Regions from separate parts of the Serratia sp. TSA_7 genome, predicted to be linked through region 1. Evidence: predicted binding sites of a transcription regulator. Region 1 holds the regulator's gene; the other holds the start of a gene.
What was found. The regulator ArgR, encoded in region 1, controls arginine synthesis, uptake and breakdown. The targets are predictions, from matches to a motif close to ANTGAATAAAAATACANT.

Region 1 (8,026 bases):
AAAAAAGGGAATGCAAACATGAATTCAAGGAACAAGGACTGGCACCCGGCGGATATCATTGCAGCTTTACGTAAGAAGGGAACGACACTGGCGGCGGTATCCCGCAAAGCGGGGCTTAGTTCATCAACACTGGCAAACGCGCTATCTCGGCCCTGGCCAAAAGGGGAATGGCTGATTGCCGAAGCGCTGGACATCCATCCTGCCGAGATCTGGCCAAGCCGCTATTTCGACCCGCACACCAACGACCTGCTGAATCGAAAAGCCCGTATCAGGTCATGATTCGGGCATAAAAAAACCGCCGGTGCGATGTCCGGCGGCTTGTGCATACTCATGCGTCCTGGGTTGATCAGTTATTGATAAACTTTTCGCCCAGTTCGATATCTTTATGCAGAACATCCAGCATCTCTTCCAACGCTTTCTGCTCGAACGCGCTCAGAGTACCGATGTCTTTACGTTCTTCTACGCCATTTTTGCCCAGCAGCAGTGGCTGTGCGAAGAAGCGGGCATATTTGCCGTCACCTTCCACATAAGCGCATTCCACCACGCCCGCTTCGCCTTGCAGCGCACGAACCAGAGACAGACCGAAACGCGCCGCCGCCTGACCCATTGACAGAGTTGCGGACCCGCCGCCGGCTTTGGCTTCAACCACTTCAGTACCCGCATTCTGGATACGCTTGGTCAGATCCGCCACTTCCTGTTCGGTAAAGCTCACGCCCGGGATCTGTGACAACAGTGGCAGAATGGTCACGCCAGAATGCCCGCCGATAACCGGCACGTTCAGCTCTTCCGGCTGCTTGCCTTTCAGCTCAGCCACGAAGGTGTTGGAACGGATGATATCCAGCGAGGTCACGCCAAACAGTTTGTTTTTGTCGTAAACACCGGCTTTCTTCAGCACTTCTGCCGCGATTGCCACGGTGGTGTTTACCGGGTTGGTGATAATGCCGATGCAGGCTTTCGGGCAGGTTGTTGCCACTTGCTGGATCAGATTACGCACGATGCCTGCGTTGACATTGAACAGATCTGAACGATCCATACCAGGTTTACGCGCAACGCCGGCAGAAATCAGCACTACGTCTGCACCATGCAGAGCCGGAGTAGCATCTTCGCCGCTGAAGCCTTTGATTTTAACTGCGGTAGGGATGTGGCTTAAGTCGACGGCAACGCCTGGGGTAACGGGGGCAATGTCGTAGAGAGAGAGTTCAGAACCTGAAGGAAGCTGGGTTTTGAGTAGAAGGGCGAGGGCCTGGCCGATACCGCCAGCAGCACCGAGAACTGCAACTTTCATCCTATACTCCTTTATTATCTTAAATATATAAAGCGCCGTGAATATGTTGGTTACGGACCTTAAATTATTACACCTTTAAAAACAATCTCTTAACAGTCTGTTTGAGAACTGGCGCAATAAAACAGCCGATGTCGCGCTCATTTTAAATTAAATGGCTTACACATTAAGGGCATAGCGCACATTAATCAAAAATAGTGCGAGGTTATTCACAAGCAAGTTAACCGGCGGTTACATTACACCCTTACACAACATCAGAACAACATCATTTTAATAACATTTTCTTTACCGCCACGGGCCGCTTTTTCGGTCGCTGAAAGGGCATATTCATGGGGTACGGATTTTGTTAAAATCCCGCCCTTTCCTCATTGTCCGGGCAGCATTGTTTTCTTCGGACGTCCTCTTATTGCATAAAAATTCATTTATATGCATAATAATCACTTCTATTGTCAACATTCCACGGTGCAAAATGCGTAATCCCGCAAAGCAGGAAGATCTGATCAAGGCGTTTAAAGCGTTATTGAAAGAAGAAAAATTCAGTTCTCAAGGCGAGATCGTTTTGGCGCTGCAAGAAGAAGGCTTCGAAAACATCAACCAATCCAAAGTATCGCGCATGCTGACCAAGTTCGGCGCGGTGCGTACCCGCAATGCCAAAATGGAAATGGTGTATTGCCTTCCAGCCGAGCTCGGCGTGCCGACCACCACCAGCCCACTGAAAAATTTGGTGCTGGATGTCGATCACAACGATGCCGTAGTGGTCATCCATACCAGCCCCGGCGCCGCACAGCTGATCGCCCGCCTGCTGGATTCCCTGGGTAAATCCGAAGGCATACTCGGCACCATCGCCGGTGACGACACCATTTTCGTTACCCCAGCCAGCAGCTTTACCGCTCGCCAGTTGTACGAAGCCATTCTGTCGCTGTTCGAACAAGAGTTATGATGCTCAACGCTAACAAAATGCGGCTGACGGTCGCGTTTTGTTAGCGCTTCTTTAACTCTGTCTTTACCTTTCCCCCGCGCCCTACCACGTTTAAAACCTGATTTCCGCCTTGTTACGGCACATTCCAATGACATTTATATAAAGCCAGCGATAGCTGCTGCCCTTTTCCGCACATTTGGTCAAAAACACTTACCTTATTGAAATTACATAAATTTAACATCAAAAGAACGTTTTATGAGCGTTTTTTATTCCATATGGTTATTAAAAATAAGAGACGCCATAATAAAGTTTCACTAGAAACTGTTAGCCAGCTATTAATTTTTAGAGTTACTAGATGTATACTCATTTCCGTGACGTAAATCACAGTTCATTGGAACTGATAAAAGAATACGATAAGGTGAGATCATGAAAATTAAAGCTACCGTTGCAACACTAAGCCTCCTGTCTGTGCTTTCCTTTGGCGCATTTGCAGCACAATCCGTTGATGCAGATCAGGCAGCCAAACTGCAGTCCGCAGGCACCATTACCGTCAGCGGCATTGCCGGCACCCCTTCAGATATTCGTCAGGCGCTGTCTGAAAAAGCCGATGCCCGTGGCGCGACCGCTTACCGCGTGATCGAAGCGCGTAACGAAGGCAACTACCACGCTACGGCTGAAATTTATAAATAAGACCCCGGCATTACCCGGCAACGGGCAATAAATCTCTGGAAACCAGCATTACCGATAACAGCTTTCAAGAATAATAAACGCTGTAAAGCCCTTCCTGGCTGTTATCGCAACAGGACCCACGACCATGAACATGAAAATGACCCTCGCTGCAATGAGCCTGATGTCTGCCCTTTCGTTCGGCGCTTCAGCCGCTACGTTGATCACCAATGACCAGACCGGCGATCTTCAGTCTGTCGGCACCATTACCGCCAGTGGCGTAACCGGTGCACCTTCGGATATTCGTCAGGCGTTGTCCGACAAAGCCGATAAGCAAGGCGCTAAAGCGTACCGAGTGATCGAAGCCTACGAAAACGGCAACTGGCACGCGACTGCCGAAATCTACAAATAACAATTCAGAGAGCGCGGTTGCCGAACTGATTACCCTCGTCACTGCCACTGCCGAGTTCCGTGGTAACCGCTGATTCTCTGAAGAAGTCTCGTCGTCCTATCCGACGAACCCCGTTGCCCTCGCTCGCGAGGGCTTTTTTATAGGCGAAAAAAAGGGCCGCAAACGGCCCTTTCTCGAATCAACCCTGTCGATCAGTAGGTGACTTTCGGCTCTGGCTTGTTGGCCAGAGCTTCCAGCAGCCGATCGTGGATCCCGCCGAACCCGCCGTTGCTCATCACCAGGATATGGTCACCCGGCTGGGCGGTTCTCACAATCATGTCCACCAAGGTGCCGAGATCGGCACTCCAGTGGGCCGGCTGCACGCAGGCTTCCGCCACTTCCGCCACCTGCCAGGGAATATGGTGCGGCTGGAACAGGAATACCTCATCGGCACGGCCAAGCGATGGCGCCAAATCGTTCTTGCTGATACCCATTTTCATGGTATTGGAGCGTGGTTCAAGCACCGCCAGAATACGGGCGGTGCCGCCCACTTTACCGCGCAGAGCGGCCAGGGTCGCCAGGATCGCCGTTGGGTGATGCGCAAAATCGTCATACACCGTGACGCCATTGGCTTCACCGCGCAACTCCAGGCGGCGACGGGCATTGATGAAATCGCCGAGCACGGCGCAGGCGTCCGCAGGCTGCACGCCAACGTGACGTGCGGCAGCAATCGCCATCAGGCCATTATGCATATTGTGTTCGCCCACCAGCGCCCATTTCACCTCGCCCGCTTTTTCGCCATCGAGGAACACTTCATAGTGGCTGGCGTCCGGCGTCAGCTTGTGCGCCCGCCATGCGCCTTCTTCCCCGACCAACTCCTGCTCGCTCCAACACCCCATCGCCATCACCTGTTTCAGGTGGTTGTCGTTATCAGGCAAAATGATCTTGCCCTTGCCCGGCACCAGGCGCACCAGATGATGGAACTGCTTCTGGATCGCTTTCAGATCGTCGAAAATATCGGCATGATCAAACTCCAGATTGTTCATGATCAGCGTACGCGGGCTGTAATGAACAAACTTGGAGCGTTTGTCGAAGAACGCACAGTCGTACTCATCGGCCTCGATCACAAAGAACGGGCTGCCGCCCAAGCGTGCGGAAACGTCGAAGTTCCCCGGCACGCCACCGATGACAAAACCGGGCTGATAACCACAGGCTTCCAGGATCCAGGTTGCCATGCCGGCGGTGGTGGTCTTGCCGTGGGTCCCGGCAACCGCTAACACCCAGCGATCGCGCAGTACATAGTCATGCAGCCATTGCGGGCCGGAAACGTATGGGATGCCTTGCTCCAGCACCGCTTCCACGCACGGGTTGCCGCGCGTCATGGCGTTGCCGATGATCACCAGATCCGGCACGGGATCCAACTGAGCCGGATCGTAACCCTGGATCAGGTCGATCCCCTCTTTCTCCAGCAGCGTGCTCATCGGCGGATAGACATTAGCGTCAGAGCCGGTCACCTCATGTCCCAACGAACGAGCCAGTACCGCAAGCCCGCCCATAAAGGTGCCACAGATCCCAAGAATGTGAATGCGCATAGTTTTCTCAATTGAGTACGTCGAATGTTACCTTATTCTACCGCTCAGAATCGTCCAGAAGAAATGGATTTGCCTATGAATAGCGCTCATCTTTGGGCTACACTGCTCGCGAATACGTTGGCGGTTTGTTAACAAACCGCTACCCATCCGTAGATTCAGGGATTGTGTCATGAAAACGTTAGGCGAATTTATCGTCGAGAAACAGCACGACTTCTCTCACGCCACCGGCGAGCTGACAGCGTTACTTTCTGCAATTAAACTGGGCGCCAAAATCATCCACCGCGACATCAACAAAGCGGGTCTGGTTGATATCCTCGGTACCAGCGGCATTTCCAACGTACAGGGTGAAGTCCAGATGAAACTGGACCTGTTCGCCAACGAAAAGCTGAAAGCTGCGTTGAAAGCGCGCGGTGAAGTTGCGGGTATCGCTTCTGAAGAAGAAGATGAAATCGTGATTTTCGATGGCGAGCGGGCTGAAAATGGCAAGTATGTGGTGTTGATGGATCCGTTGGACGGTTCGTCCAACATTGATGTCAACGTCTCGGTCGGTACTATTTTCTCTATCTATCGTCGCATCACCCCGGTCGGCACTCCCGTGACCGAAGAAGATTTCCTGCAGCCAGGCAGCGCCCAGGTTGCAGCCGGCTACGTGGTTTATGGTTCATCCACCATGCTGGTGTACACCACCGGTTATGGCGTGCATGCCTTTACTTACGATCCGTCTCTGGGCGTGTTCTGTCTCTCCCATGAGAAAGTGCGTTATCCTGCCACCGGCAATATGTATTCGATCAACGAAGGCAACTACATCAAGTTCCCTCGCGGCGTGAAGAAATACATTAAGTATTGCCAGGAGCAGGACGAAGCGACACAACGCCCTTACACCTCACGCTACATTGGTTCACTGGTTGCCGACTTCCACCGCAACCTGCTGAAAGGCGGCATCTACATTTATCCAAGCACCGCCAGCCACCCGCAAGGTAAGCTGCGCCTGCTGTATGAATGCAACCCGATGGCGTTCCTGGCGGAACAGGCCGGCGGTAAAGCCAGCGACGGTAAAAACCGTATTCTGGACATTACCCCGGTGAAACTGCACCAGCGTGCGCCGTTCTTCGTCGGCACCAAATCCATGGTTGAAGACGCCGAGCGCTTTATCGCCGAAAACCCGGACGAGTAAAGCCTCTCTTCAGGGGGCGGCATGCCGCCCCCTGTCACGCCATCATAATTTGAACGCCGCCATGCTCTGGGCCAGCAATTGAGCCTGCTCCTCCAGCGAACGCGTCGCCGCCGCGGACTCTTCGACCAACGCAGCGTTTTGTTGCGCCACCTGATCCATCTGCGCCACCGCCAGATTCACCTGCTCAATACCGCTGCTTTGTTCCCGGGTAGCCGCCGAAATTTCCCGCATCAGCGCCGTCACGCGGCCCACTTCACCGGTAATGCCGTTCATGGTTTTCGCCGCAGACTCCGCCATTTGCTCACCTTCCTGCACCCGATTCTGCGACGCTTCGATCAACCCTTTGATCTCTTTCGCCGACTGCGCACTGCGCTGTGCCAGGCTGCGTACCTCGCCGGCCACCACCGCGAAACCGCGCCCCTGTTCACCGGCGCGGGCCGCTTCGACCGCCGCATTCAACGCCAGAATATTGGTCTGGAAGGCAATGCCGTCCATCACGCTGATGATATCGGCGATGCGCCGCGAGCTGTCGGTAATCGCCTGCATCTTGTCCATCACCTGGCTGACCACCTCACTGCCTTGGTTGGCGATATCGGATACGCTCAGCGCCAGTTGGTTTGCCTGCTCGCAATTCTCGGCGTTCATCTTCACCGTCGAGGTCAGCTGTTCCATGCTGGCCGCCGTTTCCTCCAGCGAGGCTGCGGACTCTTCGGTACGCTGCGCCAGATGCAGGTTACCGGCAGCCAGCTCACGTGAGCCGGTATCAATCTGGCTGCTGGCATCGCGCACCTTGCTGACCGAACCGACCAACGCCTGTTGCATGCGTTGCATAGCGCGCACCAGACGGCCCATCTCGGTATCCCCTTCGCCGGTAATTCGGTGCGTCAGGTCACCGCCGGCGATATATTCCAGTTGGTTGATAGATTCATCGAGGGGGCGCAGGATTATCACCCGCAGAGCAAACCAGGCCAGTATCGCCAACAGCACGCTGAGCAAACCGGCGACCACGATCAGGGTGATTTTGGTGCTGGCATTATTTTCCGCCTCATCCACCCGCTGCTGCCCCACCTTCATGGCAAAGCTGCGGAAATCGCTGAGGTCTTTTTCGAAGGCGATACTCAGGGCCGAAATACGGGTTTCCTGAATCTCGTAATAGTCATCGACCTTGCCGGCCTTGATGGCGTCAGCCATCGGCCTGACCCCCTGTTCCAGATAGGCCCGGTAGCTGTTTTGCAAACGGCTAGACAGTTCACGCCCGCGTTCCGTGACGGTGCCGACGCTGACGAAGCGCTCCATTTCGTGCTTCGACTGCTCGAGGTAATCATAGATACGGCCTACCGTAGCGTCGGAGACCTCAATCTGGCCGATTTCCCGCTGACGCACCGCCAGCGAAGCGGCGGTTCTGGCGCGCAGCGTCAGGTTGGAACTGCTGGCCAGCGATCCCAGTTCCTCCCCCAGGATCTGGTTCAGTGTATGTAGCGAGCGCGACCCTTCATTAATCGCGTTGACGCCGATCGTGCTGACCATAATCAGCAACAGCGTCGTCAGGCTCAGCAGGGCAATCAGCCCGGCCTTCACCGTAATCTTTTTTAGCATGAGTTCTTCCCGGCTTCAGAAATTGTGAGATCAAACGTAGGGGAGGTAAAACGCAGAGCCAGACTTCGCCGGCTCATTATTATTTGATGAAGTTATCGGCAACCGCGGGAGAAACTTAACCTTGTTGGAGGATTAATCTGGAAATGGGGCGGATGGCTCCCCTCGGGGGAGTCGGTGATGAAAAGGGCAGGAAATCGCAAAAGAGTCCGCTATAATAGCCGCCACTCCATTTCTGGTTTGATTAAAGGAAACCGACATGAGCTTGAATCTGGTCCCAGCTGGCAAAGACCTGCCGGAAGACATCTACGTTGTTATCGAAATCCCGGCTAACGCCGATCCGATCAAATATGAAATCGACAAGGACACCGGCGCGCTGTTCGTTGACCGTTTCATGTCCACCGCGATG
Region 2 (8,026 bases), on a different contig from region 1:
CACTGGGTGACCGGCTGATCGTCAATGACGACGTGTTTAACTGGGACGATTTGCCGCAGTCCGTCGCGGTGTTTGGCCCGGGTGTCATTGGCCTGGAACTGGGTCAAGCACTGCACCGTCTGGGCGTCGACACCAAAGTGTTTGGCGTCGGCGGCGCCGTCGGCCCATTAACCGACGGTGCGGTGCGCAGCTATGCCGCCAAAGCCCTGGGCGAAGAGTTTTATCTTGATGCCGACGTGAAGGTCGAGATGATGCAGCGCGAAGGCGACAAGGTGTTTATTCGCTACCAGGATCTGCAGGGTCAGCCGCAGGAAATCATGGTGGATTACGTACTGGCCGCCACCGGCCGCAGGCCGAACGTCGATAAGCTGGGTCTGGAAAACACCGGCCTCAAACTCGACGCTCGAGGCGTGCCACAGGCCGATCGTTCGACCCTGCAAACCAACGTGCCGCATATTTTCATCGCCGGCGACGCCAGCAACCAGCTGCCGCTGCTGCATGAGGCCAGCGATCAGGCACGCATTGCCGGGGCCAACGCCGGCAGCTTCCCGGAAATCACCCCAGGCCTGCGCCGCAGCGCGATTTCGGTCGTATTCTCCGATCCGCAGATAGCCATGGTCGGTTCGACTTTCCGCGAACTCAACGAGAAATTCAGCGCTTGCGGCTGCTTCGACGTCGGCGAGGTTTCGTTCGAGAATCAGGGGCGCTCTCGCGTGATGCTGCGTAATAAAGGCCTCTTGCACGTCTACGGCGAGCAAGGCACCGGGCGTTTCCTGGGTGCGGAAATGATGGGGCCGGACGTGGAGCATATCGCTCACCTGCTGGCCTGGGCGCATCAGCAGCAGATGACCATCAACCAGATGCTGGATATGCCGTTCTACCACCCGGTGATCGAAGAAGGCCTGCGCACCGCACTGCGCGACCTGCAGACCAAGCTCAAACTGGGTGAGACCGAGGCGGAACGCTGCCAGCGCTGCCCGGGCGAGTAAACCTCCATAAAAAAAGCGCGGCTCACACTGTGAACCGCGCCTTTATGAACCGACTAACTTAACTTAAAACAACCGCTGTTTCGCTTCGGCGATCGCGCTGGCGACCTGCTGAGGAGAAACGCCGCCCTTGGCCGAACGCTTGTCCAGGCAAGATTGCAGCGCCAGAATCGGGTACACGTCGTCGCCAATCACCGCGCTGAACTTCTGCAATTCGGTCAGCGTCAGCGCCTCAAGCGCCTTGCCCTGTTGGATGGCTTCTACCACCGCTTCACCGACGATATGGTGCGCCTCACGGAACGGCACGCCTTTGGCGACCAGATAGTCCGCCAGTTCGGTCGAGTTGGCGTAACCCTGCTCAGCCGCCTCTTTGCAGCGTGGGCGTTTCACCTGAATGCCGTCCAGCACCAGCGCCGCCATCTGCAGGCAATCCATCCAGGTATCCAACGCGTCGAACAGCCCTTCCTTGTCTTCCTGCATGTCTTTGTTATACGCCAGCGGCAAGCCTTTCAGCGTCATCATCATGCCGGTCAATGCGCCCTGTACACGGCCGCATTTGCCGCGGATCAGTTCCAACGCATCCGGGTTTTTCTTCTGCGGCATCAACGAAGAGCCGGAGGTTACGCGGTCGGACAGATCGACAAACGCCGCTTCGCCGCTGTTGAAGAAGATCAGGTCTTCGGCAAAACGCGACAGATGCACCATGCTGATGGAGGCATTCGACAGCAGCTCCAGCACGTGGTCGCGGTCGGAAACGCTGTCCAGGCTGTTGCGGGTGGCCGAGGCAAAGCCCAACCAACCGGCAAGCTGTTCACGATCGATCGGATAAGCGGTGCCGGCTAGAGCGCCGCTGCCCAGCGGGCTGACGTCCAGGCGCTTGAGCGTATCTTGCAGGCGGCTTTCATCGCGCGCCAGCATTTCCACATAGGCCAGGCACCAGTGAGCGAAAGTGACCGGTTGCGCGCGCTGCAGGTGGGTATAACCCGGCATCACCGCATCCTGATTGGCTTCGGCAGTTTCCACCAGCGCCTGCTGCAGTTGCACGATGGCCTGATGCAGTTCGCCGATTTGCTGTTTGCACCACAGTTTCAGATCGGTCGCGACCTGATCGTTACGGCTACGGCCGGTATGCAGCTTCTTGCCCAGATCGCCGACTTTATCGATCAGCTTCTGCTCCACCCAGCTGTGAATATCTTCCGCATCGCTGCTGACAATCGCCTGCGGGTCGGCCTGCACCTCTTCCAACAACACGCTCAAAGCCTGCTCAAGCTGTTGCTGCTCGGTTGCCGTCAGCACGTTGACGGTGACCAGCGCTTTCGACCAGGCCACAGAGCCAACAATGTCCTGTTCCGCCAGGCGATAATCAAAGCGCAAAGAGTCGTTTAACTGTTTGAACCGCTGATCTGCCGCCTGACTGAACCGTCCGCCCCAAAGTGCCATACCTTTACTCCTGTACCCGTCATACTTCGAGCCGCAGGTGTGTTGGCTGCGAGCGCTCACCCGAATCACTTACCGATGTAAGCTCATCGGGACTCTCGCTCTTGCCGCCTTCCTGCAACCCGAATTATTTAGGGTATAAATTTTATACGAAAGGGCGCAGCACGCTGCGCCCTTAACAAGTCACGCCGAATAATGAAATTACTTGTTCTTTTTCTCGTTCAGCGCGCGAATGCGTGAAGAGAGCGAGAACAGGCGGATAAAGCCGCCCGCGTGGCTGTGATCGTAAACCTCATCTTCGCCAAAGGTAGCAAACTCTTCAGAGTACAGGCTGTTGGCGGATTTCTTCTGAATCGCCGTCACCTGGCCTTTGTACAGCTGCAGCACCACTTCGCCGTTCACTTCTTCGGCCAGCGCTTCTGCAGAGGCCTGCAGAGAACGACGCAGCGGAGCAAACCAGCGGCCGTCGTACACCACGTAGGACATTTCCAGGCCCAACTGCTCACGCCATTTGAAGCTGTCGCGATCCAGAACCAGTTGCTCAACGCCGCGCAGTGCCGCCACCATGATGGTGCCGCCCGGAGTTTCGTAGCAACCGCGAGATTTGATGCCTACCAGACGGTTTTCCACGATGTCGATCCGGCCCACGCCATGTTTGGCGCCCAGCACGTTCAGGGTTTCCAGACATTTGTATGGGCTCAAGGCTTCACCGTTAACCGCCACGACGCGGCCTTTTTCTACGGTGATGGTCACTTGCTCAGGCTGGTCCGGCGCTTCCTGCGGATCTACGGTCCAAACCCAGCAGTCTTTGTTCGGGGCATTCCACGGGCTTTCCAGCACGCCGCCTTCGGTAGAGATATGCCAGGCGTTCTCGTCACGGCTGTAGATTTTTTCCAGCGACGCAGTCGTTGGGATATTGCGCTCTTTCAGGTAATCCAGCAGCGCTTCACGGGAACGCAGGTTCCACTCACGCCAAGGCGCAACCACTTTCAGGTGTGGTGCCAGCGCGGTGTAGGTGGTTTCGAAACGCACCTGGTCATTACCTTTGCCGGTTGCACCGTGGCACAGCGCATCAGCGCCGACCTTCAACGCCAGCTCAACCTGCGCTTTAGCGATAATCGGGCGCGCCATTGACGTGCCCAACAGGTAGCTGCCTTCATACAGCGCACCGGTCTGCAGAACCGGATAAACGTAATCGCGGATGAATTCTTCACGCAGATCAACCACGTGACACTCAGAGGCACCGGATTGCAGGGCTTTTTGCTCCACGCCTTCCAGATCGCTGCGCTCCTGGCCGATATCCGCCACGAACGCCACCACTTCGCAGCCGCCGTAGTTTTCTTTCAGCCAAGGAATGATGGCCGAAGTATCCAGGCCGCCAGAGTACGCCAGAACGATTTTTTTGATGCCTTGGTTTTGCATGGTCTTTTCCTTTTTAATTCTAAATTTAAGCGAGGATCCGGGTGCCAATCGACACGCCGTTAAACAGAGCTGGAAGCTGATCGGCATGGCGCCAGCTGGCGATATCCACCGGCCGGCCAAGGGTGCGGGCCGCGTCGAGCGCCGCATTCACCTTCACCACCATACCATCGGTGATGATGCCTTGGGCAATCAGTTGTTCCGCTTTTTGTGCCGTCATTTCTGCAATGCGTTGCCCTTTCCCATCGAGAATGCCACTGACATCCGACAGCAGGATCAAATCCGCACCCAGCGTGGCGGCCAGGGCCGTCGCCGCCTGATCGGCGTTCACATTCATTAATTCCCCTTCGGCGGTGATGCCGATAGAACTGATCACCGGCAGGTAGCCAGCGCCCAGCAGGGTATTGAGCAGCACCGGTGAACCCGGTTGCGCGTTGCCTACGTGGCCCAGCGCCGGATCGAGTTGGGTCACGGAAACGCTGCCGCCGTCCGCCAGGCTCAGGCCCACCGCATTGATCCGGTGCTTGATGGCCCACGCCAGCAGGGTCTTGTTGGCAGTACCGGCCAGCGCGCCGGTAATGATGTCGATCTGGCCAGCAGGGGTCACCCGCAGGCCGTTTTTCTTCACCACCGGCAGAGAAAGTTGTTTCATCAGCTCATCCACCAGGCAACCGCCGCCGTGAACGATAACCAGCGGGCGCTGATGCTGCTGACGGTAGCTGTCCAGGGCGGTGAATAAACGCTCCAGCGCCTCTTCACTGTCTAATAACACGCCACCTAACTTGATAATTAACGGATTCATCGCTGTTTACATCCCACGCTGGTTATTCATTAAAGTAATGACTGGGTTTCCGGGAACCCAAAACGGATATTCAGGCATTGCACCGCCTGAGCAGCCGCGCCTTTCAACAGGTTGTCTTCCGCCGCTACCGCGATCAGGTGTTCGCCCTGAACGGCAAAGCCGATATCGCAGAACGGCAGGCCCACCACCGCTTTCAATGCCGGCACGCCTTTGTCGTACAGCCGCACCAGCGGTTTGTCGTCATAGGCGGCGTGATAGGCTGCGGCCACGTCCTGCGCGGTAACGCCGGCTTTCAAACGGCAGGTGATGGTTTCGAGAATACCACGCGGGAAGTTACCCAAATGTGGCGTGAAGATGACCGGCACACCCAGATGCGCAACGATTTCCGGGTGATGACGGTGGTTGAAGATACCGTACGGCTGCAAACTTACTTCACAGAAGCTGGTGGTCACGCTGGCTTTGCGGCCCGCGCCGCTGACGCCGCTGGTGGCGTTGATGACCGGCCATTGGTCAAGATTCAACAGCTGTTGATCGATCAAGGGTTTCAGCGCCAACTGCGCCGCCGTCGGGTAGCAGCCCGGTACGGCGATCAGTTGCGCCTGTTTGATTTTTTCGCTCTGCCACTCCGCCAGGCCATATACCGCCTGATCCAGCAGCTCAGGATGCTGATGCTCGAAACCGTAGTACTGGGTATAGAAACCGGCGTCTTTTACGCGGAACGCACCGGACAGATCGAACACCACACAGCCCGCAGCCAGGAACAAAGGCGCGATATCGTGGCTGACCTCGTGCGCCGTGGCCAGGAACACCACGTCGATGCCATCGGCGGCGGCAGCCACGTCAACCAGCGGTTGTAACGGCAGATCGACGATGCCTTTTAACTGGGGATGCAAATCAGAAAGCAATTTTCCTGCATCTGCACTTTGCGCTGAAACCGCTAATGCGGTTATGTTCATATGTGGGTGACGATTCAGGTAAGCCGTGAGCTCCGCTCCGGCGTAACCGCTGGCACCAACGATCAGCGTATTCAACATGTGGCCTTTCACCTTCTTGGCTTACGAGTGGTCGTATTCGACTCAGGTAACCGGGCTCACCAGCGTTGTTTCGCCGTTCACCCACGTGGTCGAGCGTTGATGTTTTTATAATCATCCGGGAATCGGGTTCCCTTACGCTCTAGCTTACTGTATTTTTATTCAAAATAAATGCATGAATATTGATACTACCCTAACCAAAGGCTGTCAACAGTGAAGATGAAATTACCTCCATTTATTGAGCTGTACCGGGCGTTGATCGCCACTCCGTCGATCAGTGCCACCGATGGCGCCCTCGATCAGAGTAATGAAGCGTTAATCAACTTGCTGGCCGGATGGTTTGCCGATTTGGGCTTTCGCGTCGACGTACAGCCGGTGCCCGATACCCGCAACAAATTCAACCTGCTCGCCAGCATCGGCGAAGGCAGCGGCGGCCTGCTTTTGGCGGGCCACACCGACACCGTACCTTATGACGAAGGCCGCTGGACGCGCGATCCCTTCACCCTGACCGAACACGACAATAAGCTGTACGGTCTGGGCACTGCGGACATGAAAGGCTTCTTTGCCTTTATTCTGGATGCCGTGCGCGACATCGATGCCGGCAAACTGACCAAGCCGCTGTATATTCTGGCCACCGCAGATGAAGAAACGACGATGGCCGGCGCGCGTTATTTCGCCGCCTCGACCGCCATCCGCCCGGATTTCGCGATTATCGGCGAGCCCACCTCACTGCAACCGGTGCGCGCGCACAAGGGGCATATGGCCAACGCCATCCGCATTGTCGGCCAGTCCGGCCACTCGAGCGATCCGGCGCGCGGCGTCAACGCCATCGATTTGATGCACGAAACCATTGGCCGCCTGATGGAACTGCGCAAAACGCTGCAGGAGCGCTACAACAATCCGGCATTCGCCGTGCCTTATCCGACGATGAACTTCGGCCATATCAGCGGCGGCGACGCGGCCAACCGCATCTGCGCCTGCTGTGAACTGCACCTGGACATTCGTCCGCTGCCGGGCATGACGCTCGACAATATCAACGAGCTGATGCACCAGACGCTGGAGCCGGTCAGCCAGCGCTGGCCGGGCCGCCTGAACATTGAAGAACTGCATGCCTCGGTCCCGGGCTACGAGTGTCCGACCGATCATCATATGGTGGCGGTGATTGAGAAACTGCTGGGCACCCGCACTCAGGTGGTCAACTACTGCACCGAGGCGCCGTTCGTCCAGCAGGTGTGCCCGACGCTGGTGCTCGGCCCGGGGTCAATCAACCAGGCGCACCAGCCGGATGAATACATCGATACGGCGTTTATCGAGCCGACGCGCAAGCTGCTGGGCCAGTTGGTCGAGCACTTTTGCCATCAATAAACCTGACACAAGGTAGGGGTAATGATTTATCATCGCCCCTACCTATTAAGAAGTATCAAAACAATATAATAAGCCAGACTGATAACCGGCGTGCCGTAATTAAATTTCAGAAAATGCGCCGATTTTGATGTTTTTTTGCTAAAAATAGTGTCAATTGACGATTGGACAGGAACGTGGCGAGATGAAACAGGCGCTCTTCGCCTGACACGTGAAATTTACTTACAAGATAAAAAATCATACAGAACTGGGCCAGGGGTTATATGAACGAACAATATTCGGCAATGCGAAGTAATGTCAGTATGCTCGGCAAATTGCTCGGCGATACCATCAAAGATGCGCTGGGCGAGCATATTCTCGATCGCGTTGAAACTATCCGTAAGCTTTCCAAATCTTCACGTGCCGGTAACGAGGCGCATCGTCAGGAGCTGCTTTCCACCTTGCAGAACCTGTCCAACGACGAGTTGCTGCCGGTCGCGCGCGCCTTCAGCCAGTTCCTTAATCTGACCAACGTCGCCGAGCAGTACCACAGCATTTCGCCCAATGGCGAAGCCGCCAGCAATCCCGAAGCGCTGGCCCAGCTGTTCACCCGGCTGAAAGACAAAAAGCTCAGCACCAAAGAGCTGCAAAATGCGGTCTCTCAGCTCTCCATCGAGCTGGTGCTGACGGCGCACCCGACGGAAATAACCCGCCGCACCCTGATCCACAAGCTGGTTGAGGTCAACACCTGTCTGAGCCAACTCGATCATAACGATCTGGCCGATTACGAGCGCAACAAGATCATGCGCCGCCTGCGCCAGCTGGTTGCCCAGTCATGGCACACCGACGAGATCCGTAAAAACCGCCCTTCGCCTATCGACGAAGCCAAGTGGGGCTTTGCGGTGGTGGAAAACAGCCTGTGGGAAGGGGTGCCTGCCTTCCTGCGCGAATTCAACGAGCAGTTGGAAAACTCCATCGATTACAGCCTGCCGGCGGAAGCCGTGCCGGTG

Region 2: argC (N-acetyl-gamma-glutamyl-phosphate reductase) is a predicted target of ArgR. The motif match lies at 5,825-5,842, and genes of this name have one in related genera.

What each region holds. Positions count from the first base shown of each region.
Region 1 covers NZ_JBQZFU010000003.1:77,467-85,492, reverse strand. Annotated here, with positions in the region: gene ACUTQW_RS12805 (helix-turn-helix domain-containing protein) at 19-279, shown strand; gene mdh (malate dehydrogenase) at 347-1,285, opposite strand; gene argR (transcriptional regulator ArgR) at 1,752-2,222, shown strand; gene yhcN (peroxide/acid stress response protein YhcN) at 2,628-2,891, shown strand; gene yhcN (peroxide/acid stress response protein YhcN) at 3,016-3,279, shown strand; gene mpl (UDP-N-acetylmuramate:L-alanyl-gamma-D-glutamyl-meso-diaminopimelate ligase) at 3,471-4,850, opposite strand; gene fbp (class 1 fructose-bisphosphatase) at 5,020-6,024, shown strand; gene ACUTQW_RS12770 (methyl-accepting chemotaxis protein) at 6,067-7,620, opposite strand; gene ppa (inorganic diphosphatase) at 7,877-8,026, shown strand, end outside.
Region 2 covers NZ_JBQZFU010000010.1:139,511-147,536, reverse strand. Annotated here, with positions in the region: gene ACUTQW_RS22840 (dihydrolipoyl dehydrogenase) at 1-989, shown strand, start outside; gene argH (argininosuccinate lyase) at 1,053-2,426, opposite strand; gene ACUTQW_RS22830 (argininosuccinate synthase) at 2,625-3,845, opposite strand; gene argB (acetylglutamate kinase) at 3,871-4,644, opposite strand; gene argC (N-acetyl-gamma-glutamyl-phosphate reductase) at 4,674-5,678, opposite strand; gene argE (acetylornithine deacetylase) at 5,895-7,040, shown strand; gene ppc (phosphoenolpyruvate carboxylase) at 7,301-8,026, shown strand, end outside.